One region of the Streptomyces incanus genome, then DNA from elsewhere that is predicted to be linked to it. Evidence: riboswitches for the same ligand, from Rfam matches in the RefSeq annotation. Region 1 holds a riboswitch; each other region holds the start of a gene.

Region 1 (6,947 bases):
GCGGAAGGACAACGGCAGGTGCGTCCGGAGTTCGGCGTCGTCCAGCGTCGTCACGTCGAGGTCGAAGAGGAGGAAGTGACCCGTCGTCGGGTCCTTGCGGGTCTCCTCGTAGTCGAAGGGCACCCCAGGAACGAGCTCGGCCATGTGCAGCACCTCCCGGGGCGTCCGCATCTCGGCGAAGAGCCGGATCCGGTCGTCGACGTGCTCCAGCAGTGCGCACAGCCGCTTGGCCTGCCGGTACGCCTCGGCCGCGTCGCCGGTCCGGAAGACGGGATATGCCTTTGAGTTGCCCACGGGCCGAACCGTCACATGCCGGCTCCCGCCCGCGCCATCGCGTTTCCCTAGGCGGTGATGTCCTTCGTCGTGAACCTCGCCCACGCCGCCGAGCCGAACACGGCCGCGTACAGGGCCTGGAGGCCGAGGTTCTTCGTCAGGTCGTCCCAGTAGACCGGTTCGCGCATCAGGTCGGCGAAGGACAGCCAGTAGTGGGAGAAGAAGTAGGGGTGAAGGGCGTCGAGCTGCGGGATCTGGTCGAGGATCTGGACGGTGATCAGCAGCCCCACCGTCGTCGCCATCGCCGCGATGCCGCTGCTGGTCAGCGTGGACACGAACAGGCCGAGCGCCGCCACCCCGAGCAGCGACGCGGCGACGACCAGGGCGATCAGCAGGGCTCTGCCCAGTCCCTCCGCGAAGCCGATCCGGGTGCCGGAGATGGTCGTGAGGTCACCGAGCGGGAACAGGAGCGCCCCCACGGCCAGGGCGGAGAGGGCCACCACGAGAGTGGCGGCCAGGCAGAAGGCGATGACGGTGGCGTACTTGGTGAGCAGCAGCCGGGTACGGCCGGCGGGGGCGACGAGGAGGTAGCGGAGGGTGCCGGCGTTCGCCTCGCCGGCGATGGAGTCGCCCGCGACCACACCGATCGCCATGGGCAGGAAGAACGGCAGCGTGGCCGCCAGCGCGGTGAAGACCAGGAACAGGCCGTTGTTGGTGATCTGCGAGATGAAGGCCGGCCCCGCGCCGCCCCCTCCCCCACCGCCGGCCGCGGAACCGTCACCGGTCTCGATCTTCACGGCGAGCCCGACCAGGACCGGCACGGCGGCCAGGACCCCGAGCAGGGCGAGGGTGCGCCAGCGCCGGAAGGTGGTCAGCAGTTCGCTGCGGAACAGTCCGAAGGCCCCGAGGGCGCGCACGGTCCGCGCCCCCGGCCTGTTCGGTTCGTCCGGGGCTTCCCGTGGTTCTGGCCCTGCTGTCCCCTCCGGCTCCCGGACGGTCTCAGCCCGCGACATCGAAGCCCTCCCCGGTCAGCGCCACGAACGCGTCCTCCAGCGAGGCCCGTTCGACTCCGAAGCCGCGCACCCGGACGCCGCCCGTCACCAGTGCGGCGTTCACCTCGGCGAGGTCGCGCTCGGGCACCTCACCGGTCACCCGGTCGTCGGTGGCCACGACATCGCCGATCCCCTGCTCCTTCAGCACCCGCGCCGCGTCCGCCGGGTCCGGTGTGGTCACCACCAGCCGGCCGCGGCTGCCCGCGGCCAGGTCGGCGACGGGTCCCTGGGTGAGCAGCCGGCCGCGCGCCATCACGGCGGCATGCGTGCACACCTGCTCGATCTCGTCGAGCAGGTGCGAGGAGAGGAAGACGGTCGTGCCGTCCGACGCCAACTCCCTTACCAGGGCGCGGATCTCCCGCATGCCCTGCGGGTCGAGTCCGTTGGTCGGCTCGTCCAGGACGAGCAGTCGACGGGGCTGGAGCAGGGCCGCCCCCAGCCCCAGGCGCTGCTTCATGCCGAGGGAGTACGCCTTCGCCTTCTTGCCCGCGGCGGCCGTGAGGCCCACCCGGTCCAGGGCGGCGGCGACGCGAGCGCGCCGGGTGCGCGGGTCGGCGGTCGGGTCGGCGGCGTCGTAGCGCAGAAGGTTGTCGCGGCCGGAGAGGAAGCCGTACAGGGCGGGGCCCTCGATGAGGGCGCCCACCCGCGGGAGTACGGCGCGCGCGGAGCGCGGCATGGGCCGTCCCAGGACGTGCGCCATGCCGGAGGTGGGCTCGATCAGGCCCATCAGCATGCGGATGGTGGTGGTCTTGCCGGAGCCGTTGGGGCCGAGGAAGCCGAAGACGCTGCCCGTCGGGACGGTCAGGTCGAGACCGTCGACGGCGAGCTGTCCGCCGCGGTAGCGCTTGGTGAGTGCACGGGTGACGATGACGCCGTCACCCGTCCTCTGCGTGGCGGACGTCTCGCCCATCGGCTCCCTCGTTCCCTGTCGTGCTGTTCCTCGTGGCGCCGTTTCCCGTGGCGCCCGTCGCTTCCCCTGCTCCCCCGATGCTCCGCCTCGTCGCTTCCTCGGATTACTTCCCCTGGTCGGCCGCCTTCACCAGCGCGTCCTTGGTGACGGCGCCCACGTAGACCTTGCCGTCCTCGGTGAACAGAGCGTTGACCAGGCGGGTACTGAACACGGTGCCCGTGCCGAACTCGCCCTTCACCTGGTCGCCGAGCGAGCCGAGGAAGCCGTCGAGGTCACCGCCTCCGGAACCGGTCGGCAGACCGCCCTCGCCGCCGGTGTCGAAGATGGCGACGGAGTTCCAGCCCTCACCGAGCACCTTCAGCCCGTCGAGGTCCTTGGCCAGGTCCTCCTCGGACTTCGGGGCGCCCTCCGGCCTCCCGTGCTCCCCGCCCTTCCCACCGCTGTCCTTCTCACCGCTGTCCAGTTCGCCCTCCTCGGTCACCTTGGCGCCCTTGGGCGGGGTGAAGTCGAAGGTCGACGCGGCCGGCCGGTCGAAGCCGACCTTGGTGAAACCGACGTCCACGACGGCGGCACCGCCGCTCGCCGGGGTCAGCGTGAACTTCAGCGGCGTACCGGTCTTGTGGTCCACCGCGATGCTGATGGCGCCGACCGTGGAGCCGGACTGCCTGGGCTTGACGACCAGCTTGTACGCGTCCCGGCCGGCCACCTGCGCGGTGCCGTCGACGGTGACGGACGTGGTGTCGTCGACCGACTTCAGCGCCTCCTCGGCGAAGTCCTTCGGCGTGGCCGGGGGCTGGTGCGCCCGGTCCTTGTCCCCGGCGGACTGCTCGGTGGTGCTGTGGAAGACCTCGTTGGACTCGCTGTCGTAGCCCCAGACGTCCTTGCCGTTGTGGATCAGGCTGTACTCGGAGGCGTTCCCGAGCAGCGACACCTTCTGCCGGTCGGGGCCGTCGGCCGCGATGCGCAGGGTGTGCGTGCCGGAGGCCAGCTCGGTGAGCTTGGCCGTCGGGTCGGCGGAGGAGCCGCCGCCCTCGCCCTGGCCCATGGCGCCGGAGGCCAGGCTGCTCTCCAGGCCGCCGAGGTCCGGCAGCCCGAGGTCAGTGGTGATCTTCACGGTGCCGGACAGCTGCTCGACGTCCGACTGGGCGATCTTCTCGATCAGCTGCGCGGCGGTGATCTTCGGCAGGTCCGGGTCGCCGGAGTCGGCGATCGCGGGGACGAGCCCGATGGTCGCGGCCGCCACTCCCATCACCGTGACCGGGACGATGTACCGCGCGGCCCTTCTCCGGCCCGCGTCCGGCTCGCCGGTCTCACGGGCGGTCGTCGTGTCGTCGGATTCGTACGGTGCCATGTGTGCCCTACCTCCGTGGTCGGCGGCGGCCTGCGTCTCGTGTCGCTCGCACCAGTCACACCCCGAGCCGCCATTCTCACCCGAATCGGTGAGGAGCGATGTTGTCCGTCGTGTTCCATCTGACCAAATCCGGCGGGCAGACGCGTCAGACCCCGGACGCAACTCCGTGTACTGCTGCGGTATGACACGGGGCGATGTTTTACCCCCCGACCAGTAGGGGTCGGGGGCGCTGCCGTGAGGGCTGGTGACGACAGGTGAGGGCCCGTGAGGGCCGGTGAGCCGGTGCGGGCCCGGCCGAACGCCGAAGCGGCGGGCAGGGGCGGAGGGCTGGGGCAGCGGCGGACTGCGGGCGGGGGCGGAGGGACGGCAGGCGGGTCAGCCGGCCCGGTGCACCACCGCGTCGCACAGCTCGACCAAGGCCGTCTTCGACTCGCACTCCGGCAACGGAGCCAGCGCCGAGCGCGCCTCTTGCGCATAGCGCACGGTGTCCCGGCGGGCCTGCTCCAGCGCGGGGTGGGCGCGCAGCAGCCGCAGCGCCTCGGCGTGCCGGGCGTTGTCGCTGAGGTCGGAGTCGAGCAACTCGCACAGGGCGATGTCCTCGGCCAGCCCCAGCCGGGCCGCACGCTCGCGCAGCCGCAGCACGGGCAGCGTCGGGATGCCCTCACGCAGGTCGGTGCCCGGGGTCTTGCCGGACTCATGGGAGTCGGAGGCGATGTCCAGGACGTCGTCGGCGAGCTGGAAGGCCACCCCGAGCCGCTCGCCGTACTGGGTCAGCACGTCCACGACCGTGTCGTCCGCACCGGACATCATGGCGCCGAACCGGCAGGAGACGGCGACCAGCGAGCCGGTCTTGCCGCCGAGGACGTCCAGGTAGTGGTCGACCGGGTCCCGGCCGTCCTGCGGCCCCGCGGTCTCCAGGATCTGACCGGTGACCAGCCGCTCGAACGCCTCGGCCTGCACCCGTACGGCCTCCGGTCCGAGGTCGGCCAGGATGTGCGACGCGCGCGCGAACAGGAAGTCGCCGGTGAGGACCGCGACGGAGTTGCCCCAGCGGGTGTTGGCGCTGGACACCCCGCGCCGTACGGCGGCGTCGTCCATCACGTCGTCGTGGTACAGCGTGGCCAGGTGGGTCAGCTCCACGACCACGGCGGACGGCACGACACCGGGAGCGTAGGGGTCGCCGAACTGGGCGGCGAGCATCACGAGCAGGGGCCGGAACCGCTTGCCACCGGCCCGCACCAGGTGCTGGGCGGCCTCGGTGATGAAGGGGACCTCACTCTTCGTGGCCTCGAGCAGCCCTTCTTCGACAGCCGTCATTCCGGCCTGGACGTCGGCCTCCAGAGCCTGGTCCCGCACGCTCAGCCCGAACGGCCCGACGACGGTCACGAGGGGTCTCCTGTCTGCTGGTGTCCACTGGCGCTCAGACGTCTTGCACAGTTTGTCGATAGGTCGCTGACATCACTCGAGTCAGCGTATCCGGTCATGTTTCGATCACCGCCAGCACCCACATTCCCCAGACTCACCTGCGCACGCGTGCACGGCGTCTCACGGCACCCTCCGATATCGGATCACAATCAGATCGTTTCTGATCAGTTGGTAATAAAGAATATTCCTCGCCTTTCAGGCGCGACGACCCGCACTCGGGATGCACCCGAACCACGATCCACTCCCGGCCCGGACCGCCATCCGGACCGCCGCCCGGACCGCGCCCCGGACCGCATCCCGAACCACGATCCGAACCATGATCCGGCACGCGATCCGGCACGCAGGCCATCCTGCCCGCCCAGGCGCCCGATTTGCCGCAATTACCAAATAAATCCCCACTGGTGGCAAATGCGCCCACGCGGTGCGGCCAGTGAAGTAGGTCACGCGCACCCCGGCACGCCCATCCCTCGCGCCCACCGGCGATCCCCCTTGCCCCGAGAGCGAGTTGACCCTTGGCATGCGCAAAGGGTCAAGTGCCCAAAACGCCCCAACACAAGATCAATCGGCATGATCCATGACGGTCGCACTTGTTCTCGACAAGTGCACTCGCATACGTTCCCGGCCAGTCGGGCGGACGCCGAATCCTGCCACCGCCCGCGCCACCCATCGATGAACTCACGCACGGCAGGAGCGGGGGACCCAGGTAAGCCGCCGGACCGGTTCGCACCCGGAACGGCTCGGGGTGAAGCCATGCCCGCAGGGGCACGGCCGGGCACTCTCCCGCCCGAACCCGACAGCTCACCTCGCAGGCGTAGGAGAGGAACACAGACATGCCCGCATCGGGTCTGCCCCACCGCTTCGGCCGCTCCCGCCTCGTCCGCTCCTTCGCCGTCGCCGGCGTCGCGGCGGTCGCCCTCCCGCTGTTCGGCGCCACCGCCGCCTCCGCCGCGCCCGCCGCTGCCGCGACGTCCGCCCCCGCCTCCGGCACCGTGACCGCGTACCCGGACAACCTCGACGGCTGGATCCGCGAGTCGCTGTCCGTCATGGCGCAGCACGGCATCCCCGGCAGCTACGACTCCATCCACCGCAACATCCTGCGCGAGTCGTCCGGCAACCCTCAGGCCATCAACCTGTGGGACTCCAACGCCAGGCTCGGCACCCCGTCGAAGGGCCTGCTCCAGGTCATCGACCCGACCTTCCGGGCGTACCACGTGCCCGGCACGGCCTTCGACCCGTTCGACCCGGTCGCGAACATCACGGCGGCCTGCAACTACGCGGCGGACCGCTACGGCTCCATCGACAAGGTCTTCGGCGCCTACTGAGACACCCCGGCCCATCGGGACGCCGGGACACCGGGACACCGACGGCACCGACGGCACCGAGGCCTACCGGGACATCCTCCCGGACCTGGGGCGGGGCAGCATGTGTGGGGGCGCATACGGCTCCGCTCCGCCGAACAACCGCTCGAGGACGACGGCCACGCCGTCGTCCTCGTTCGACGTGGTGACCTCGTCGGCCACCGCCTTGAGCTCGGGGTGCGCGTTGGCCATGGCGACCCCGTGGGCTGCCCAGTCGAACATCGGGATGTCGTTGGGCATGTCGCCGAAGGCGATGGTCCGCTCGGGTTCCAGCCCCAGGTGCTCGGCGGCCAGCGCGAGACCGGTCGCCTTGGTGACACCGCACGGCTGGAGTTCCACGGTGCCCGGACCCGACATGGTGACCGTGGCCAGCGAACCGACCGCCGAACGGGCCGTCGCCGCCAATTCGTCGTCGGTCAGGTGGGGATGGCGCAGCAGCACCTTGCTGATCGGCCGGACCCACAGATCGTCCCGCCGTTCGACCCGCACCGCGGGCAGCGTCGGGTGCGGCATCAGATAGCCCGGCTCGATCAGGGTGAGTCCGTCCACCCCGTCCTGGTCGACCGCGGCGTACAGCT
Region 2 (6,947 bases), on a different contig from region 1:
CCGGGAGGATCCGCCGGGCCGGGAGGACCAGCAGGGTTAGATCGGCCCCGCCACCACCGCCACCGTCTTCGGCAGGGACACTCCCGAGCCGTCGCGGCGCGGGTCGGGTTCCGGCAGGTCGACCGGCGTCCCGTTCTTCTGGGAGGCGCGGGCCGGGGTGGGGCCGGCCCAGGCCAGGGACAGGCAGTCCTCGCCTTTGAGGAACCGCTGGCAGCGCACCCCGCCGGTGGCCCGGCCCTTGCGCGGGAACTGGTCGAAGGGGGTCAGCTTGGCCGTCGTCTGGACGGATTCGTCCAGCGTGCCGCGCGAGCCGGCGACCGTGAACACCACCGCGTCCGCCCCCGGATCGACCGCCGTGAAGATGATGACCTTCGCGCCCTCGGTGAGCTTGATGCCCGCCATGCCGCCGGCGGGACGCCCCTGCGGACGGACCTGCGAGGCCTGATAGCGCAGCAGTTGCGCGTCGTCGGTGATGAAGACCAGGTCCTCCTCGCCCGTGCGCAGCTCGACGGCACCGACGATCCGGTCGCCCTCCCTGAGGGTGATGACCTCCAGCTCCTCCTTGTTGGAGGGATAGTCGGGCACCACCCGCTTGACGACGCCCTGTTCCGTGCCGAGAGCGAGGCCCGGCGACGACTCGTCGAGCGTCGTCAGGCAGATCACCCGCTCACCCTCCTCCAGGGGGACGAACTCCGAAACCGGCGCCCCGCCCGAGAGGTTCGGGGTCGGCATCGACTCCGGCAGCTGCGGGAGGTCGACGACGTTCACCCGCAGCAGACGTCCCGTCGAGGTGACCACGCCCACCTCGCCCCGGGCGGTGGCCGGCACCGCCGAGAGGATCATGTCGTGCTTGACCCGCTTGGCGTGCGCGCCCTTGGGGAACGGCTTCGCGTCCGCCGTACGGGCGAGCAGGCCCGTGTCGGACAGCAGCACCCGGCACGGGTCGTCCGCTACCTGAAGCGGCACGGCGACGACCGGGGTGGCGGACGCGTCCAGCAGGACCGTACGGCGGTCGTTACCGAACTTCTTGGCCACCGCTGCCAGTTCGGACGAGACCAGCTTGCGCAGCTCCGCGTCCGACTCCAGGATGCGGGTCAGCTCCTCGATCTCCGTGTTCAGCCGCTCCTGCTCCGCCTCCAGTTCGATGCGGTCGAACCTGGTGAGGCGGCGCAGGGGGGTGTCCAGGATGTACTGGGTCTGGATCTCGCTCAGCGAGAACTGCTCCATCAGACGCTGCTTCGCCTGCGCGGAGTTGTCACTGGAGCGGATCAGACGGATGACCTCGTCGATGTCCAGCAGCGCCGTGAGCAGGCCCTCGACCAGGTGCAGACGGTCGCGCCGCTTGCCGCGGCGGAACTCCGAGCGGCGGCGGACCACGTTGAAGCGGTGGTCGAGATAGACCTCCAGCAGCTCCTTGAGGCCCAGGGTGAGCGGCTGGCCGTCCACCAGGGCCACGTTGTTGATGCCGAAGGACTCCTCCATGGGCGTCAGCTTGTAGAGCTGCTCCAGGACCGCCTCCGGCACGAAGCCGTTCTTGATCTCGACGACCAGACGCAGACCGTGGGCGCGGTCGGTGAGGTCCTTGACGTCGGCGATGCCCAGGAGCTTCTTCGAACCGACCAGATCCTTGATCTTGGCGATCACCTTCTCCGGGCCCACCGTGAACGGCAGCTCGGTGATGACCAGGCCCTTGCGGCGGGCGGTCACCTCCTCCACGGTGACCGTCGCGCGGATCTTGAAGGTTCCGCGGCCCTTCTCGTACGCGTCCCGGATGCCCGGGAGGCCGACGATCCTGCCGCCGGTGGGCAGGTCGGGGCCCGGCACATGGCGCATCAGGGCGTCGAGGTCCGCGTTCGGATACCGGATCAGGTGGCGGGCGGCCGCGATCACCTCGCGGAGGTTGTGCGGCGGCATGTTGGTGGCCATGCCGACCGCGATGCCCGACGCACCGTTCACCAGGAGGTTCGGGAACGCGGCGGGCAGGGTCGTCGGCTCCTGCTCCTGGCCGTCGTAGTTGGGCGCGAAGTCGACCGTGTCCTCGTCGATGGACTCGGTCATCAGGCTCGTGGCCTCGGTCATCCGGCTCTCGGTGTACCGCATGGCCGCCGGCGGGTCGTCGTTGCCCAGGGAGCCGAAGTTGCCGTGGCCGTCGACCAGGGGGACCCGCATCGAGAAGGGCTGCGCCATGCGCACCAGGGCGTCGTAGATCGACGCGTCGCCATGGGGGTGCAGCTTGCCCATGACCTCGCCGACCACGCGCGCGCACTTCACATAGCCGCGGTCGGGGCGCAGGCCCATCTCGTTCATCTGGTAGACGATGCGGCGGTGCACCGGCTTCATGCCGTCGCGCGCGTCCGGCAGGGCGCGGGAGTAGATGACCGAGTACGCGTACTCGAGGAAGGAGCCCTGCATCTCGTCGACGACGTCGATGTCGAGGATCCGCTCCTCGTACGAGTCGTCGGGCGGCGGGGTCTTCGTGCTGCGGCGGGCCATCGCTGCCGGCTCCTTGCTGAAGCGTGGGACGGGATCTGACGCGGACCATTGTGGACCGCCGCACCGACAACCGGGACCATGACCCCCGCCGCCGCCCTCCGTCGGGGGCCGGGGCGCGGGGTGCCGGCAGGCTACGCGCACCTCCCGCCAGCGTCTCCGGCGGGGCGGGCCGGCACCGGGTGCGCACCTTGTACGCCCCGTGATTCCGTACGCCCCGTGATTCCGTACGTACCGTGGTCCCGTACGCCCCACGAACCCCGTGCGTACCGTGCCGTCCCATCCGTACCCGCGGTTCTCGCTCTCGGCGTACCCGGTCCCGTCCGGGAACTTCGCCAGTGTTCCGCACGCTTGCATACAGTGGCAGGACCGGCACAAACGGCGGATGCGACGACCGCCTCCGCGATCGAAGGGACGTACATGCCCATGGGTCACACGGCCACCGCCCAGGCAGGCACCGGCGGCCTGACAGCGACCGAGCACCGGCTGTCCAACGGCCTGCGCGTGGTGCTCTCCGAGGACCATCTGACCCCCGTCGCGGCGGTGTGCCTCTGGTACGACGTCGGTTCGCGTCACGAAGTCAAGGGCCGCACCGGCCTGGCTCACCTTTTCGAGCACCTCATGTTCCAGGGGTCCGGGCAGGTGAAGGGCAACGGTCACTTCGAACTGGTCCAGGGCGCCGGAGGCTCGCTCAACGGCACCACCAGCTTCGAGCGGACCAACTACTTCGAGACCATGCCGACCCACCAGTTGGAACTCGCCCTCTGGCTCGAGGCCGACCGCATGGGCTCCCTGCTGGCCGCCCTGGACGAGGAGTCCATGGAGAACCAGCGGGACGTCGTCAAGAACGAGCGCCGCCAGCGCTACGACAACGTCCCCTACGGCACGGCTTTCGAGAAGCTGACCGCCCTCTCCTACCCGGCGGGCCACCCGTACCACCACACGCCCATCGGCTCGATGGCGGACCTGGACGCGGCCACCCTGGAGGACGCCCGCGCCTTCTTCCGCACGTACTACGCGCCGAACAACGCCGTGCTCTCCGTCGTCGGTGACATCGACCCGGAGCAGACGCTCGCCTGGATCGAGAAGTACTTCGGCTCCATCCCGTCCCACGACGGCAAGCCCGCGCCCCGCGACGGCTCGCTGCCCGAGATCATCGGTGAGGAGTTGCGTGAGCTCGTCGAGGAGGAGGTCCCCGCGCGTGCGCTGATGGCCGCCTACCGGCTGCCCGAGGACGGCACGCGCGCGAGCGACGCGGCGGACCTGGCGCTCACCGTCCTCGGCGGCGGTGAGTCCTCGCGGCTCTACAACCGGCTGGTGCGACGGGACCGTACGGCCGTGGCAGCCGGATTCGGCCTGCTGCGGCTGACCGGGGCGCCCTCCCTGGGCTGGCTGGACGTGAAGGCGTCCGGTGACGTGGAGGTACCCGTCATCGAGGCCGCGATCGACGAGGAGCTCGCCCGGTTCGCCGAGGAGGGCCCCACGGCCGAGGAGATGGAGCGCGCCCAGGCGCAGCTGGAGCGCGAGTGGCTGGACCGGCTCAGCACCGTCGCCGGCCGGGCCGACGAGCTGTGCCGGTACGCCGTCCTGTTCGGCGACCCGCAGCTCGCCCTCACCGCCGTCGGGCGCATCCTCGACGTGACCGCCGAGGACGTCCGGGAGGTCGCCAAGGCCCGCCTGCGTCCCGACAACCGCGCGGTGCTCGTCTACGAGCCCGTTGCCCCCGGGGCCGGGGAGTCCGAAGAAGCCGCAGCCGCCGGCACCGAAGAAGCCGCGGCCGCCGGCACCGACGAGAACGAGGAGGCGGCGAAGTGACCGAGCTCGCCACGATGGACTTCCACCCCCAGCCGCAGGCGGGCGAGGCCCGGCCCTGGGCCTTCCCGGCCCCCGAGCGCACCGCCCTCGGCAACGGTCTGACGGTGCTGCGCTGCCACCGCCCCGGCCAGCAGATCGTCGCCGTCGAGGTGCTGCTCGACGCGCCCCTGGAGGCCGAGCCGGCCGGGCTCGACGGTGTTGCCACGATCACCGCGCGGGCATTCTCCGAGGGCACCGACAAGCATTCCGCCGAGGAGTTCGCCGCCGAACTGGAGCGCTGCGGCGCCACCCTGGACGCCTACGCGGACCACCCCGGCATCCGCCTGAGCCTCGAGGTGCCGGCCTCACGGCTCGCCAAGGGGCTCGGGCTGCTCGCCGACGCCCTCAGGGCACCCGCGTTCGCCGACAGCGAGATCGAGCGTCTCGTCCGCAACCGCCTCGACGAGATCCCGCACGAGCTGGCCAACCCGTCCCGCCGCGCGGCCAAGGAACTCTCCAAGGAGCTGTTCCCGGCGACGTCGCGCATGTCCCGCCCGCGCCAGGGCACCGAGGAGACCGTCGCCGGCATCGACTCGACGGCCGTACGCGCCTTCCACGAGAAGCACGTCCGCCCCGCGACCGCCACCGCGGTGGTCGTCGGCGACCTCACCGGCACCGACCTGGACGAGTTGCTCGGCGACACCCTCGGTGCCTGGACCGGATCGTCCGCCCAGCCGCGGCCCGTTCCGCCGGTGGTCGCCGACGACTCCGGCCGGGTCGTGATCGTGGACCGCCCCGGCGCCGTGCAGACGCAGCTGCTCATCGGCCGTGTCGGAGCGGACCGGCACGACCGTGTGTGGGCCGCGCAGGTGCTCGGCGCCTACTGCCTCGGCGGCACCCTCACCTCCCGGCTGGACCGCGTCCTGCGCGAGGAGAAGGGCTACACCTACGGCGTACGGTCGTTCGCCCAGGTTCTGAGGTCCGCCCCGGACGGCACCGGCGCGTCGCTGCTCGCCATCAGCGGATCCGTCGACACCCCGAACACCGGCCCCGCCCTGCAGGACCTGTGGACGGTGCTGCGCACCCTCGCCGCCGAGGGCCTCACCGACGCCGAGCGCGACGTCGCCGTGCAGAACCTGGTGGGTGTGGCGCCGCTCAAGTACGAGACCGCCGCAGCCGTCGCCGGCACCCTGGCCGACCAGGTGGAGCAGCACCTGCCCGACGACTACCAGGCCGAGCTGTACCGGCGGCTCGCCGCCACCGGCACCGTGGAGGCGACCGCGGCGGTGGTGAACGCCTTCCCGGTGGACCGTCTCGTGACCGTCCTGGTCGGTGACGCGGCGAAGATCAAGGAGCCCGTCGAGGCGCTCGGCATCGGCGAAGTCACCGTCGTGGCCGCCGAGTAGGCGGCCCGTCAAAGGCCGGGAAACCACTGAGAGGCAGTCGGCGGTCCCCCGGCGAAGCGCACACGCGCGTGACCCTGGTGACGGGAACGTCACCAGGGTCCACTTATGCCCGAATTGGAACGGGAGATACCCGTCTGCCCTGTGGGATGCGCTACAAAAGCCGGGATTCGTTTGGGAATTGAAACACGCCCCGCTTAGCGTCATGCGGTCTGTTCGTCGGGCAGTGCGCCGCACCCGCGGCACCGGACAGTCATCGCCGAGTCCCCGTACGGCGCGAGCCAGGGGAGCCGGGGACCCAACCGTCCCTGAGGTGAATCGGACGCCCGCGCGTGCCGCGAGGGGGCCCGTAGGAGACCTTCCTGCTCCGAACCTGTCAGCTAACCCGGTAGGCGAGAGGGAAGGAAAGGACCACCCTGTACATGGCGTTCACCCGCGCCCCCGGGAAGCACCGTCGTCCCAGCCGTGTGCACCGCGGCACCGCCAGGGCGGCGGGCGTCGCGGCCCTCACCACCACCGGTGTCATCGGCTCCCTCACGGCTCCGGCGCTCGCCGCCGAATCCGCTGCGGAACAGACCGGCCTCACCCCCGTGATCACCCTGGGCGACGAGGCCGCCGCCCAGGTCGACGCCCAGGCGGCCGCCCAGCACGAGGCCGCACGCGAGGCGGCCCAGGCCGCCGCCCGCGAAGCCGCCGAAGAAGCCGCGCGGGAGAGGGCGGCCGACGAGGCCGAGAGGGCACGCGAAGCCGAGGAGCGCGCCGCGCGGGAGGCCGAGCGCAAGCGCCTCACCACCTTGGTGTCCCCGATCGCGGGCTCCTACGTCTCGACCGGTTACCTGTCCGGCGGCGCCGTCTGGTCCTCTGGCAGCCACACCGGTGTCGACTTCCACGCCGCAAGCGGCACCCCCGTGCTCTCGGTCGGCATGGGCACCGTCGTCGAGGCCGGCTGGGGCGGCGCCTACGGCAACCAGGTCGTGATCAAGATGCACGACGGCACGTACACCCAGTACGGCCACCTGTCGTCCGTCGGTGTCTCGGTGGGCCGGCAGGTCACCCCGGGGCAGCAGATCGGTGTCTCCGGCGCCACCGGCAACGTCACCGGCGCGCATCTGCACTTCGAGGTCCGCACCACCGCCGAGTACGGCTCCGACATCGACCCCGTCGCGTACCTCCGCGCGCACGGCGCGAACCTCTGACCGGGCACGTGCCCCCTGGCCTCCGTGTGCACCTCGGTGTCCGCGTGATTTCCTGACGCCCCAG
Region 3 (6,947 bases), on a different contig from region 1:
GAGACCAGGGGGTACGCCTCGACCAGCTCGGCGTAGTACTCCGTCATCTCGGCGGCGGAGCGCTCCTTGCCCTCGAAGACGTACGTGCCGTCCTTGTAGAACTCGGAGGCGGCGACGTCGAGCGCGAGGGCGATCTGCTCGCCGGGGGTGTAACCGGCTTCCTTGATGGCCTCGAGGATGAGGTCGAGGGCCTCACGGTTGGAGCCGAGGTTCGGGGCGAAGCCGCCCTCGTCGCCGAGACCGGTGGCCAGGCCCTTGCTCTTCAGGACCTTCTTCAGCGTGTGGTAGATCTCGGCGCCCCAGCGCAGGGCCTCGGAGAAGGACTCCGCACCGATCGGGGCGATCATGAACTCCTGGATGTCCACATTGGAGTCCGCGTGCGAACCGCCGTTGAGGATGTTCATCATCGGCACCGGCAGCAGGTGCGCGTTGGGGCCGCCCAGGTAGCGGAAGAGGGGCAGGTCGCTGGCCTCGGAGGCGGCGTGGGCGACGGCCAGGGAGACGCCGAGGATGGCGTTGGCGCCGAGGGAGCCCTTGTTGTCGGTGGCGTCCAGGTCGAACATCGCCTGGTCGATCAGGCGCTGCTCGGTGGCGTCGTAGCCGACGAGCTCCGGGCCGATCTGCTCGATGACAGCCAGGACGGCCTTCTCGACACCCTTGCCCTGGTAGCGGTCGGGGTCGCCGTCACGGAGTTCGATGGCCTCGAAAGCGCCGGTGGAGGCGCCGGACGGGACGGCGGCACGACCCGTGCTGCCGTCGTCGAGGCCGACCTCGACCTCGACCGTGGGGTTACCTCGGGAGTCCAGGATTTCCCGGGCTACGACGACGTCGATGGACGGCACGAGCATCTCCTTCATGGATGTGACGTGGTTCAGCGGGGCCACGGGGCCCTGCGGACCCGAGCCTATCCGGCTCGGGGCGATCGGCCATCCGGCCGGCCGCTTCGCGGACAGAACCGAGAGTAGATTGTTTCCGAACGGAACAAAGGCGATATCGGAAAACCGGGAGACCGGGAGGCCGGGAGACCGGGTCCGGCACCGCGTACGGAACGCATTCGGCACCGAACACGGAAAAGCCCCGCCCCGGCGCGTACGGGGGACACGCGCCGGGGCGGGGCAGGCACCCGTGGGGACGGGGCCAGGACCTGCGACTGCGACCTTATTACTTCAGGTGCAGCTGCTGGCCCGGGTAGATGAGGTCGGCATCCTCGACGATCCCGTCGTTCAGCTTGAACAGCTTGCCCCAGCCGCCCTTGACCTCGTGCTCCGAGGCGATCGAGCTGAGGGTGTCGCCCTTGACGACCTTGTACTCGCCGTCGCCCTTCTTGACCTTCTCGCCGGTCGGGGTCGTGACGGTCCTCTTGGCGGCCGGACGCTCGTCGGAGCGGGAGGCCTTCTGCTCGGCGGAACGCTCGGGAGCGGCCTTGGTGCTCTGCTCCTGGAGCTCCCGCTTCGGGGCCTCCTGCTTCGGAGCCTCCTGCGAGGAGCGGCTGCCCTGGTTGCCGGAACCCTGGTTGCCCGAGCCCTGGTTGCCCGAGCCCTCGGTGGAACCGCCACCGGCGTAGGCGGCGTTGGACAGGCCCCTGCCGCAGACCGGCCAGGCACCCTTGCCCTGGCCCGCGAGGACCTTCTCGGCGATCTCGATCTGCTGGGCCTTGCTGGCCTGGTCGGCGGTGCCGGCGTACGCCGTGCCGCCGTAGCCGGCCCAGGTGGAGGCGGAGAACTGCAGACCGCCGTAGTAGCCGTTGCCGGTGTTGATGGACCAGTTGCCGCCGGACTCGCACTGGGCGACGGCGTCCCACTCGGAGGCGGTGGCGGCGGAGGCGTTGCCGACCGCCATCAGCGGGGCGGCGACAGCGGCACCGGTGACGCCGGCGACGGCGATGACACGGGTGGCCTTGGACGGACGACGGTGCTTGCCCTTACCGGAAAACAGCATGGATGGATCCCCTCACCGACGCCTACGAGGTGAGCTGTCGGGTTCGGGCCGGTTGAGTTGCCCGTCCGCATCCCTCACGGGACGCGGCTTCACCCCAAGCCGCATCCGGCTTTCTCCACCGGATCCGGCGCCTACCTTGGGTCCCCCGCTCCTGCCTACGGCGCATGACGCGACGACTGTTCCCGTGCTGCCACTGGCAGGATTCGGCGTGGCGGCAGCCGGGGCCCGCGATGGCGAGCGGTCCTGACCGTAGCCACGCGTCCGGCGGATTATCAAAGACGATCAGGGCTTCTGAGACCTATCTCTCATCACCTTTAAATCGGACATTCTTCGCGAACTATGACCTCAACTGGCCCCGCCGAAGCGCTTTTTCGCATGCCGGTCCAACTGCCACCCAGTCACCGACCAGCCGGTGCCAAGCCACCGCCCAGCCCTGCCGCCCGGCCGGGAAAGGCCCGCACGCCCAGCTGCCGACCGGATGTCAGCCGTTGTCCGATTCGAACCCGAACGAAAGCGTCTGACCGGGAAGGATGAAGTTCGGGGCGGCCGCGCCCGCGCCCTCGTCCCCCCCGCCGTACTGGGCGAGCCATCCGCCGCCGAGGGCAAGGGAGTCGGAGACGGCCGAGGAACCGCTCCCGGAGCCCGCGCCGGAGTCGCTCGACGGGGACGAACTGTCAAGGCCGCGTGTGAAGCCGAGACCGCCGCGCGAGGCGTGCCGGCCGGAGGATCCGGCGTCACGGTCCTCACGCGCCTCTCCCTCGGCGCTGGCGCCGCGGTGACGGCCGCTGCCGGAGTCCTCGCCGTCGGCCGCTCCCGAAGCGTCGGCCTTCCGCTCGGACTTGTCCGATTCCTCCCCCTTGGCCGAGGCCGAGGCCGAAGGAGAGGGGGAGGCGGAGGAGGACGCACTGGGGCCGGCCGATCCGTCCTTCCCCCCCTCCTTCCCCTTCGCCTTGCCCTTCGCCTTGCCCTCCGTGGTGTCCTCCGTGTCCGCCGAGGAGCCGGAGGACTGCGACGGCGACGGGGTGACGGTGCCTTCGGAACCGGGCTTGGCCGACGAGCCGTCTTCCACACCGGTGTCCACGTCGAGCACGGACGAGTCCTGCTTCAGGCCCCCCAGCAGCCCGCAGGCTCTCCACGCGCCGACACCCTGGTCGGCGAGGATCTTCTCGGCCACCGCCAGCTGCTGGCCCCGGCTGGCCTGGTCGGCGCTGGTCGCGTAGTCGAGGCCGCCGTACTTCTCCCAGTCCTCCTGGGTCAGTTGCAGACCGCCGTAGTAGCCGTTGCCGGAGTTCTGGCTCCAGGAGCCGCCGGACTCGCACTCGGCGACCCGGTCCCAGGTCGAGCCGTCGGCCGCGCTGGCCGCACCGGCCCCGAGGAGGGGAATCGCGATGGCCGAGCTGGTCACTCCGGCCGCGACGAGAAGAGCCGGAGCCTGGCGGGGGCGGCGGTGACGACCATTGCCGGAGAGCATGCGGAGACCTTTCGCAGGACAACAGTTACTCGCACGGCGGTTCGAACTGCGCTGCTGTGAAAGCGAGGTGCCGTGCTTGATGGGTGAACGTATCCGCAGTCGAACGTCTGTCACAAGTTCATGCCGCACAGATCACACCGAGATCACGGAGCTGAGTGGGCGTCACCCTTATCTCGCCCCTACCAAGGCTCGACGGACCGTGTCCGAAGGGGTCCTGACGGTCACCTGCGCGGTGGTCGGCGGGCATTTCGAGGGCTGCCCGGGGGCCGGCTCGAAGACCTTCCGGGGCATTTCGGAGGGCGTCGAGTGCTTCCCCTCATGGGCGAAATCACTTCGGTGGCGGGGTGAATCGCACCGGCAGTGTGCGCAGTCCGCGCATGATGAGGCCGCCGCGCCAGCGCAGTTCGGCCGGGTCCGCCGCGAGTTCGAGGTCCGGCAGACGGGTCAGCAGCGTGGCGAGCGCGGTCTGGCCCTCCAGGCGGGCCAGCGGGGCGCCGAGGCAGTAGTGGATGCCGTGGCCGTATCCCAGATGCTGGTTGTCGCGCCGTGCGAGGTCGAGCGCGTCGGGGTCGGCGAACCGCTCCGGGTCACGGTCCGCGGCGGCCAGGACGACGAGGACCGGGTCACCGGCCGAGACGTGCCGCCCGCCGAGGGTGAGCGCCTCGGTGGCGAACCGCCAGGTGGCCAGCTCCACGGGTCCGTCGTAGCGCAGAAGTTCCTCCACTCCGGTCTCCAGCAGCCCGCGCCCCCCGGCGGCGAGGGACGTCTGCAGGCGCTCGCGCTGCCCCGGGTGGGTGAGGAGGGCGTAGGCGCCGTTGCCGATGAGGTTGACGGTGGTCTCGAAGCCCGCGAACAGCAGGATGAACGCCATGGCGGCGGCCTCGTTCTCGGTGAGGTGCTCACCGTGGTCGGAGGCACGGATCAGACCGGAGATGAGGTCCTCGCCGGGAGCGGGTTCGGCGGGCAGGGCCTCGCGCTTGCGGTGGATCAGATCGGCCAGGTAGCCGCGCATCTTCTTCACCGACCGGGCGACGCCGCCCCTGGGGCCGCCTTGATGACGGATCATCATGCCCGCCCAGTCGCGAAAGTCGTCCTGGTCCTCCCGGGGGACGCCGAGCAGGTCGCAGATGGCGTGGATGGGGAGCGGGAAGGCGAAGTCGTGGATGAGGTCGGCGGAGCCGCTGTCCGCGAACCGGTCGATGAGCCCGTCGGTGAGCTCCTGCACCCGGGGCGCGAACTCGGCGACCCGGCGCGGCGTGAACGCCTTGCTGACCAGCCGGCGCAGCCGGGTGTGGTCCGGCGGATCGATGTTGAGCAGATGCGACATCAGCTCGGCCTTGCGCTCGCCGGGGATACCGGTCCTGCCCTTGGCGTGGGCGGGCTCGTCGTGGTGCGCCGGGTTCTTGGAGAGGCGGGGGTCGGCGAGGGCCAGCTTGGCGTCGGCGTACCGGGTGACCAGCCAGGCCTCCACCCCGCTGGGCAGCCGCGTCCGGTGCACGGGCGCGTGCTCCCTCAGCCAGGCGTACGCGGGGTAGGGGTCACTCGCGAACTCCCAGGTGAAGAGTTCGGGGGCGCCGTTCTCGGGCTGGAGCTGAGGCTGGTGCTGGTCGGTCACCGCTCGACCGTATCCGGCGGCACCCGGGGAGGTACGCCCTGCTCCCCGCGACGGATGCCCGGCCGCACGCGGGCGCGTCTACTCCCCCACGCCCTCCGCGGCCCGGATCGCGTCCCGGTAGGTCCGAGCGGCCGCCCGCAGCGCTGCCTCCGGGTCTGCGCCCTCCGCCTCGGCCCGCACCGCGAGGGCGAGCAGTTCGTAGCCGATGCCCTCCGCCCGGGGCAGGGGGACGTCCAGCCCGGCCGTGCGGACGCGGGAGGCGAGTTTGGCGGCGAGAGCCAGTCCCGGCTGGCCGAGAGGAACGCCTTCGGTGACCGAGGTGCGCCGTTTCTCGACCGCCTTGGTGCGCAGCCAGTGCTCCTTGACCTCTTCGGGGGTGGTCGCCGTCTCGTCGCCGAAGACGTGGGGGTGACGGTGGACGAGCTTGGCGACGATGCCGCCGGCCACGTCGTCGACGGAGAAGGGCTCCTCGGGATGCTCCTCGGCTATCCGGGCGTGGAAGACGACCTGGAGGAGGACGTCGCCCAGTTCCTCGCGCAGTTCGTCCCGGTCGCCCTCCTCGATCGCCTCGACGAGTTCGTACGCCTCCTCGATGCCGTACTTCGCCAGCCCCTTGTGGGTCTGCCGGGAGGACCAGGGGCACTCGGCCCGGATGCGGTCCATGACCTGGACGAGGTCGAGCAGGCGGGCGCCCGGCAGGTCGTAGGAGGCGGGGAGCAGTTCCAGTTCCGGCATCGGGACGCGGCCGCTGCCGGCGAGGCGGGCCAGGCCGTCGGTCAGGGCGGACTCGCCCTCGCCGGTCGCCACGACCACCACCGTCCGTCCGCCGGCGCAGACGCCCACCAGGTCCTCGGCGGCCGGGGACTCCTCCTCGACCGGTATGCCCGCCTCGCGCAGATACGGCAGCTGCGGGTGGGCGCCGTCCGCGCACAGCACCTTGTCGGCCGCGTGCAGGGTCTGCCAGGCGGGCCAGGACAGCAGGCCGGGCGCGACGCGGTGGCTGGTGGTGAGCAGGACGATGCGGCCGGTCGGAGCCGCGGAAGGGGCCGCGGGGCTGATTGCGTTCACGATCCGAAACTAACCCACGGCGCCGCCGGCCCCCGAAAGTTGTCCACAGGAGGACCGGCCCGGTGTGAAAGTACGCCTGGCACGCCGGGCGATCGGCCGGCGCGTCAGGCGACCGCTCCGGCCCGCCCAAGGGCTTCCCGACCCGTCGGACGACCGCTCCCGGCCCGCTCCCAGCCCACTCCCGGCCCATCAGACGACCGCTCGGCCCATCCGAGGGCCTCCCGGTCCGTCAGGCGACCGGCTGGGCTGCGGCCGCCCCCGTGACCTCGCGCACCCACGGGGTCTCGGCGTCGACGCGGCTGCTCTTCTCGTCGTCCCAGGTGCCGTAGCGCGGGTTGAGGTCGACGTCGAGCTTCTTGCTCGCCTCGGACAGCGCCTGCCAGAACTCGGGCCTGCTGGTGTCGGTGCCGAGCCCCTGGGCGAGTTTCTGGGCCTGGAGCTGGAGGCGGAGGTTGTCGTCGAGCCGCTGTGGTGGGATGCCGTACTGCTGCAGCCAGGCCGACTCCAGCGCCTCGGCCCCGCCGGCCTGCTCCTCCAGGCCGGACCGCATCCCCTGGATCTCCTTCGGGGTGACCGTCACGCCGGCGTCGCGCGCGGCGCGCTCCAGCACCCGGTCCAGGACCATGCCGTGCAGGGTGTCGCGGGTGAGGCTGCCGGTGCGGGCGATGGCCTGCTCGTACTGGGCCTCGCCCGGCACCGCCTCCCGCTGGGCCACGCGGATCTCGTTGACCCGGTTCTCCAGCTGCGACACCGTGATCCGCTGGCCGCCCACGACGGCCGCCGCGCCGGGATGCGCGTCGTTCCCGCAGGCGGTGAGCAGGGGCGCCGCTGCGGCAATCGCGGCGGTGAGGAGGA
Region 4 (6,947 bases), on a different contig from region 1:
TTCTGGAACACGCCGTCCCGGTAGTGCGGGGACCTGCGGATGCGCGCCATGCGCTCACCGGTGGGGTCCGCGCCGAAGGCCGCGGGCCGTAGCGCACGGAGCCCGGAGCTCTGGGAACGGGTACCGGCCACATTGCCTCCAAGTGGAGTCGGTCAGACATTCCATTATGTGGGGCCGGTCCGGCCCCGGGACGTCTCACCGGCCGGAAAGCGCCCCCGGGACGCGCACGTCGTCCACCGCCCCGGCACCTGACTGGCGTGACAGCGTGACAGCGTGACCAGGACGCGGTTGAGCGGGGCGGCGCGGCGGTAGGGATCTCCGACGTGGCGGCGGCGCTCGGGGTGAGCACCACACGCGTGCTCCATCACTTCTCGACGAAGGAAAAGCTGGTGGCGCCGCCTTCGCCCACGCGGCCGCGGCCGCGGCCGATCCGGCACGGCCGCGCAAGCTGCCCGGCCGCCCGCAGCCGGCGCTGCGCCGGCTGCGGATCGGGGACCGTGCGGCGGCGCTGCGCGACCCGGTACCACGGGAAATCGCCCGGCACCTCGACCGGTGGTGGAAGGCGGTGCTCACCGAGGCCGGCACGGAGGACGTGGCCGCAGGCGAGTTCCGGTGTCCGGATCCCACCGGTACGGTCCTGCGTGCGCGCGCCCTGTTCGAGGAGCCCTCGGTGCAGTTGACGTCCTCCGCAGGCGCCGTACCGCGGGCGCGCGCCTGGGTCAACGAGGCGCCGGCCCGGGAGTTGGGGCAGGAGGAGCCGGCCGGGCGGGCCCGCTGAACCGTGAACGCCCCGGGCGCGGGCCGTGCCCGCACCCGCTCCCTCCCCTCCCGCCTTCGTGCCCTCGCGCCCCCGCGCCCCGCGTCATGCGACCGAGGCGATGCGCTCCTTGATGTCGTCCGGGGACAGCGTGCCCTTCGCCGTCACGTGGTCCCCCGACGACTCCCCGCGCAGCCTGCGCCCTATCCACGGCACCAGGTACTCGCGTGCCCAGTGGACATTGTCCCGCCGGACGTCGAGGCTGCCGCGCGGCGGCAGTGGGGGCCAGGCCTGTTCCGGGTCGGCGGGGATGTCCAGGCCGAGGGCCTGTCCCGCGCGGAGCGCCACGCGGGTGTGCCCCTCGGGTGACAGGTGCAGCCGGTCGGTGTCCCAGGCCCTGCGGTCCTGGATGCTCCTGAGGGACCAGAGGTCGAGCACCGGACAGCCGTACCGGTCGGCGACGGCCCGCACATGCCCGTTGTAGGTGGCGATCTTGCCGCGCAGATGCCTGAGCAGGGGCACACCACGGGTGTCGAACCCGGTCGTCACCAGAACTGTGCCGGAGACCGCCGCGAGCGCGGCGATCGCCCGCTCGAAACGCTCGGCCACCTCGTCCGGGTCGCTGCCGGGGCGCAGGATGTCGTTGCCGCCCGCACAGAACGAAACCAGTGCGGGGGCCAGTTCGACGGCCTGCGGAAGCTGGTCGGCCATGATCTGGTCGAGCAGTTTTCCGCGCACCGCGAGATTTGTGTACCGGAAGTCGCCTTCGGGACGCCGGTCGGCGAGTAGTACCGCGAATCGGTCGGCCCAGCCGACGAACGCCCCGTCGGGGCCGGGGTCGCCGACGCCCTCGGTGAAGCTGTCCCCCACCGCCACGTACGACCCGATCACTGCCTTGCCGTCATTCTTCGAATCGTCTGCCACAACCGGACATGATTCACCTTCGAATGTGACCTACGCGACCGTAGGAAGGCATTGACGGGCGGTGAGATAAGCCACTCGCGAAGCATTGGCCCATCCGGAATAGCCCTCCGGGCGGGGGCGTTGACCGCGAGCGACGTGACGCACGGAACACTCCCGGCGCTCCCGGCACTCCCTCGCTCGAACACACCGCACGTACCGCACGCACCGAAGGCCGGACCCGGGGATCGGGGTCCGGCCTTCGGTGGCGCGTCAGGCAGGTTGCCTCGGGGGTCAGCCGATGGAGACGCCCTTGCCGCGGAGGTAGGAGACCGGGTCCACGTCCGAGCCGTAGCCCGGCGCGGTGCGGATCTCGAAGTGCAGGTGCGGGCCGGTCGAGTTGCCGGTGGAGCCCGAGAGGCCGACCTGCTGGCCGCCGCTCACGGTCTGGCCGGCGGAGACGGACAGCGAGGACAGGTGGGCGTACTGGGCGTAGTGGCCGTCGTTCAGCTTGATGACGACCTGGTTGCCGTACGAGCCGGCCCAGCCGGCGGAGACGACGGTGCCCGCGCCCACGGCCTTCAGGGAGGTGCCGGTCGGAACGGCGAAGTCGACACCGGTGTGGTAGCCGCTGGACCACATGCTGCCGGCCACCTTGTAGGCGGTGCCGAAGCTGCCGCCGGGCACCGGCGAGCTGTAACCGGAGGTGGTCGCGGCCTGGTTCGCGGTGGTCGAGCCGGAGGAGGACTTCGGTGCGGACCGCTCGGAGGCCTCCCCGGCCGTCGACGGCTTCGCCACGGAGGACGGAGCAGATGAAGGGGAGGAAGAGGGCTTCTCGGAAGAAGAGGACTTCTTCGGCGTGCCGGTCGCGGCGGCCTTGCCGTCGATCGAGAGCTTCAGACCGGGGTGGATGAGCGACGGGTCGCCGCCCACGGCCTCGCGGTTGTCGGAGTAGAGCTGCTTCCAGCCGCCGTCGACGTTCTCGGACTCGGCGATCTTCGCCAGGTAGTCGCCGCCCTTCACGATGTACGTGCGGGCGTCGCCGTTCTTGTTGCCGTCGGCCTTCACGCCGCCAGACGCCTTACCGGCGACGGAATACGACTGGACGGCCTTTTCCGGGGCGGTCTGCGAAGTGGCGGCGTTCGCTCCGGTGGCGCCGAGAAGCGGCAGGGCGAGTACGGCGCCACCGGTTCCGGCGACGGCGATGGAACGGGTCAAACGAAAAGCGCTGGGACGGCGGTGCTTACCCTTTGCGGACATGACGAATTCCTCTCCGGCGCCTACGAGGTGAGCTGTCGGGTGCGGACTGGAGATGCCCGGCCGCGCCGAAAGCGCGACTTAACCCCAAGCCGTTCCGGAGACCGGAACAGGCAGTCGTACCTGTGGGTCCCCCGCTCCTGCCATACGCGGGTCAGAGTGTGGAGGCTCCGGACAGCGGCAGGATTAGGCGTCCGTCCGGATCGATGGCGAACGTAGGCGATAGAGAAGCAAAGGGACAAGCGCGATCTTCCGAGCGAAGGCGCTTTTTCGTGATCCATTGACCTGAAAGCCGTCACCCAGAGTCGCCCCGGTATTTCGGCATCCCCCGAATCCCCTCGCGAAATACCGGAATTACGTGGACATGGCGACAGCACATCGTCACCTCTATGACGATGCTCACCATCCCATTCCCATCCCCCTTTCTATCGGGGCATGTTATGGCGAAGCTCCCCAAAGGGGCAGAATGCGCGAATAGGGAAATAGTGGACGATTCGGATGGATCGGGCCGGGGTCCGGCACGGGTCCGTCCGCGCCGGCGGCTCCACACCGGCAGCTCCACCGGGACAGCCCCGTCCCCGCTCCGACGGCCCCACCGCCAACTCATCGCCCCTGCCGGGCATGTCGTATCGTCGGGTGACACCCGCCGACGCCGACGCGCCGGCGGCGCAGAGTGGGAGAGGGGCCCCCGTGACGCAGCAGATCCCGTCGACCGAACCCGAGCTCACCGGTGTGCGCAATTTCCGTGATGTGGGCGGCCTGCCGACCGTCGACGGCCGCCGGGTGCGGCACGGGGTGCTGTTCCGCAGCGGCCACCTCGCGCACGCCACCGAGAAGGACGCCGCCTTCCTGTCCTCCCTGGGACTGCACACCGTCTTCGACTTCCGCAACGCGGCCGACCACAAGCTGGACGGGCGGGACATCGAACTGCCCGGCGTGCGCAATGTGAATCTGCCGCTGAGCGACCCGGCCGACGGCGCCGAGTTCTGGAGGATGGTCCGCGACGGGGACCTGGACCAGCTCCGCTCGATCCTCGCCGGCGACAAGGGGGCGGAGCGGATGATCGCCTCGTACCGCATGACGGTGAGGCAACGCACCGCCGAGCACTCCCGGGTGCTGATCTCGCTCGCCGCGGAGTGTGTGCCCGCGCTGATGCACTGCGCGGCGGGCAAGGACCGCGCGGGCCTGTCGGTGGCGGTGACGCTGCTCGCGCTGGGCGTGGAACGGGACGCGATCTTCGACGACTATCTGAAGTCCGGCGCCGCGCACCGCCGCTACAAAGTGCGCCGCAGCGGCACCTCCACCTCGGCCTACTCCCCCGAGGTCATGGAACTGCTCGACCCTCTGTTCGACGCCCGCGCCGAGTATCTGTCGGCCGCGCTGGAGACGATCGAGGAGACCTGGGGCGGCGTGGACCCCTACCTCGAGCAGGCGCTCGGGCTCACCCCCGAGGACCGGGAGCGGCTGCGCGAACGCATGCTGGACTGAGTGATCCCCCGGTCGAGCAGGTGCTCGACCGGGGGATCACGGGATCGCTCGGCTCCTGCCGTGTCCGTCCGGGGACTACTGCTTCGCGCCCAGCTCGAACAGCAGATAGATGAAGCCCGCGAAGAGGTGCCCCACCACCACGTAGACGAACAGCCTCACCCACAGGGCTCGGGGAAACTTCTCCTCCAGGTCTTTCATGACGCATCTCCTCGGGTGGGGCCCAGGCACAGGGCGGCCGTGGGACTCTGCAGCAGGGTGTGGACGAACAGCAGCTCGACCCCGTCGGGGTCCTCGGCGGCGATACGGTGCGGGGTCAGCGAGTCGAAGTGCGCGCTGTCGCCCGGGGCGAGGCGGTGCAGGGCGTCCCCGAGGCGCAGCCGCAGCCGCCCCTTGAGGACGTACAGCCACTCCTCGCCCGGGTGGACCCGCACGATGTCGCCCTGGGCCCCGTACGGGACCTGGACCCGCAGGGCCTGCATCCCGCGCCCCGGGGAACCGGCCTGCCAGTACGTCCAGCCGCCCGCGGAGGTCGGCTCCATGTCGCCGGCGCACGTCACCGCCTCGCGGGCGGCGGTCGTCTCACCGAGCAGTTCGGAAACCGTCGTACCGTAGATGCGGGCGAGGGAGAGCAGCATCGGCAGCGAGGGCTGGCGCTGTCCGGTCTCCAGCCGGGAGAGATGGGCGGGCGACAGTCCCGCGTCGCGGGCGGCGACCTCCAGTGTCAGGGAGGCCCGGCGCCGGAGGGCGCGCAGCTGCGGGGCGACCGCGGGGAGCGCGGCGGCCGGTTCGACCGACGGCTCGGCCTCGGGGGAGCTCATGACTCCATTCATCCGCTTTCTTGCCTGTGAGGCAAATTCTTTGCCTCACAGGCAAAACCCGGGAACCGGGTGCGGGCGTCGCCGTCTCACCGGTCGGCGACCGCCTGTTTCACCAGTGTCCTGCCGAACTCCCACACCAGACCGCCGTCATGGGCATCGTCCATGACCGCGGTGAAGGCGTCCACGAACCGGTCCACCTCCCGCTCGCCGATGATCAACGGCGGGATCAGCTTGATCACCTCCAGGTGGTCGCCGGAGACCTGGGTGAGGATCCTGTGCTTCCGCAGCAGCGGGACGACCACCATCTGCGCGAAGAGTCCCTTCCGCGCGGCCTGCAGCATGGCCCAGCGGCCGCGCAGCTTCAGCGACCGCGGCCGTCCGAACTCGATGCCGATCATCAGGCCCCGCCCACGGACCTCGGCGAGCAGCTCGTACGTGTCGACGAGGGCCGCGAGCCGGGACCTCAGCAGTTCCCCGGTGGCCCGGACGTTCGCGACGATCTGCTCGTTCTCCATCACCGCCAGCACCGCGAGGCCGGCGGCCATGGCCTGGGCGTTTCCCCCGAAGCTGGCCGAGTGGACCAGCACCCGGTCCATGGACGAGTAGACCTTGCGGAAGATCCAGTCCTTGCCGAGCGTGGCCCCCACCGGCACATAGCCGCCGGAGAGCGCCTTGGCCACGCATACCAGGTCCGGTTCGACCCCTTCCTCGTACTGGTAGGCGTAGAAGTCGCCGGTCCGTCCGAGTCCGGTCTGCACCTCGTCGGCGATCAGCAGCGCCTTGTGCCGGTGCAACAGCTCCTGGGCGGCGGACAGATAGCCGGGCGGGGCCGCGTGCACGCCCTTGCCCTGGATGGGTTCCACGATGAGGGCGGCGACGTCGCCCTTGGCCAACTCCCGCTCCAGCGCGTCCACATCGCCCAGGGGTACGGCCGTGTCGGGCAGCAGCGGGGCGAATCCGTCCCGGAAGCCGGACTCGCCGTTGACGGACAGGGAGCCGGTGGTCAGCCCGTGGAAGGCGTGCGCGCAGTACAGGACGCGGGGCCTGCCGGTGGCGCAGCGGGCGAACTTCAGCGCGGTCTCGACCGCCTCCGTGCCGCTGTTGCCGAAGAACACCCGGTCCAGATGAGGGCTGTGGGTGAGCAGTTTCTCGGCCAGCAGTCCGGGCAGCGGCGGGCAGTCGAAACGGGTGAGATCGGCGAGCGAGGCGTCGAGGACGTCGTGCAGCGCCTTGCGGACCACGGGGTGGTGGCGCCCCAGGCCCATCACCCCGAATCCGGCGAGCATGTCCAGGTGGTCGTTGCCGTCCGCGTCCCAGAAGTGGGCGCCCTCGGCGCGTTCGTAGACCTTGTCGAAGCCGATGGTGTGCAGCATGCGCGGGAGCTGGTGGTTGAGGTGTCTGGTGTGCAGCTCGTAGCGTTCGGCTCCACGCTCGGCCAGCAGCGCGCCGAGGTCGAAGCCCCCGGCCCGCGACGGCTCCGGGGCGGACTCCGCGGTGGTCATGGCTGTTGCTCCCGTTGCTTCTCGGACGGTTCGCCTGGGTACTGCCGCTCCTGGCCCACGGCCAGGCTCGCACCGATCCGGCCGGCTATCTCGACGGGCGTCAGGCCGATGTCCGCCAGCACCTCACCGCGCTTGGCGTGCGCGAGGAACTGCTCCGGAATACCGAACCGCCGTACCGGTACATCGACATCCGCGTCGCCCAGCACCAGCGCCACGGACGAACCC

The links. Region 1 has a riboswitch for cyclic di-AMP ahead of ACFP2V_RS31285 (transglycosylase SLT domain-containing protein). Riboswitches for the same ligand answer to the same signal wherever they lie in the genome.
Region 2: another riboswitch for cyclic di-AMP. It lies ahead of ACFP2V_RS21885 (M23 family metallopeptidase); the one in region 1 lies ahead of ACFP2V_RS31285 (transglycosylase SLT domain-containing protein).
Region 3: another riboswitch for cyclic di-AMP. It lies ahead of ACFP2V_RS30395 (transglycosylase family protein); the one in region 1 lies ahead of ACFP2V_RS31285 (transglycosylase SLT domain-containing protein).
Region 4: another riboswitch for cyclic di-AMP. It lies ahead of ACFP2V_RS28490 (M23 family metallopeptidase); the one in region 1 lies ahead of ACFP2V_RS31285 (transglycosylase SLT domain-containing protein).

Annotation. Positions count from the first base shown of each region.
Region 1 is NZ_JBHSPC010000110.1:71,298-78,244, forward strand. Features, by position in the region: gene ACFP2V_RS31260 (hypothetical protein) at 1-294, opposite strand, end outside; gene ACFP2V_RS31265 (ABC transporter permease) at 342-1,286, opposite strand; gene ACFP2V_RS31270 (ABC transporter ATP-binding protein) at 1,273-2,235, opposite strand; gene ACFP2V_RS31275 (LolA family protein) at 2,339-3,586, opposite strand; gene ACFP2V_RS31280 (polyprenyl synthetase family protein) at 3,962-4,972, opposite strand; cyclic di-AMP (ydaO/yuaA leader) riboswitch at 5,669-5,838, shown strand; gene ACFP2V_RS31285 (transglycosylase SLT domain-containing protein) at 5,842-6,333, shown strand; gene ACFP2V_RS31290 (HAD family hydrolase) at 6,397-6,947, opposite strand, start outside.
Region 2 is NZ_JBHSPC010000070.1:8,830-15,776, reverse strand. Features, by position in the region: gene ACFP2V_RS21905 (CobW family GTP-binding protein) at 1-40, shown strand, start outside; gene ACFP2V_RS21900 (DNA gyrase/topoisomerase IV subunit A) at 37-2,493, opposite strand; gene ACFP2V_RS21895 (M16 family metallopeptidase) at 2,911-4,305, shown strand; gene ACFP2V_RS21890 (M16 family metallopeptidase) at 4,302-5,690, shown strand; cyclic di-AMP (ydaO/yuaA leader) riboswitch at 5,935-6,097, shown strand; gene ACFP2V_RS21885 (M23 family metallopeptidase) at 6,110-6,883, shown strand.
Region 3 is NZ_JBHSPC010000104.1:15,559-22,505, forward strand. Features, by position in the region: gene eno (phosphopyruvate hydratase) at 1-842, opposite strand, end outside; gene ACFP2V_RS30395 (transglycosylase family protein) at 1,162-1,938, opposite strand; cyclic di-AMP (ydaO/yuaA leader) riboswitch at 1,943-2,111, opposite strand; gene ACFP2V_RS30400 (transglycosylase family protein) at 2,420-3,409, opposite strand; gene ACFP2V_RS30405 (cytochrome P450 family protein) at 3,738-5,024, opposite strand; gene ACFP2V_RS30410 (nucleoside triphosphate pyrophosphohydrolase) at 5,103-6,092, opposite strand; gene ACFP2V_RS30415 (SurA N-terminal domain-containing protein) at 6,322-6,947, opposite strand, start outside.
Region 4 is NZ_JBHSPC010000097.1:1,821-8,767, reverse strand. Features, by position in the region: gene ACFP2V_RS28505 (MBL fold metallo-hydrolase) at 1-131, opposite strand, end outside; partial or broken gene ACFP2V_RS28500 (TetR family transcriptional regulator) at 294-778, shown strand; gene ACFP2V_RS28495 (SGNH/GDSL hydrolase family protein) at 863-1,648, opposite strand; gene ACFP2V_RS28490 (M23 family metallopeptidase) at 1,952-2,917, opposite strand; cyclic di-AMP (ydaO/yuaA leader) riboswitch at 2,920-3,084, opposite strand; gene ACFP2V_RS28485 (tyrosine-protein phosphatase) at 3,605-4,402, shown strand; gene ACFP2V_RS28480 (DUF6126 family protein) at 4,478-4,600, opposite strand; gene ACFP2V_RS28475 (helix-turn-helix domain-containing protein) at 4,597-5,220, opposite strand; gene ACFP2V_RS28470 (aspartate aminotransferase family protein) at 5,307-6,722, opposite strand; gene dxs (1-deoxy-D-xylulose-5-phosphate synthase) at 6,719-6,947, opposite strand, start outside.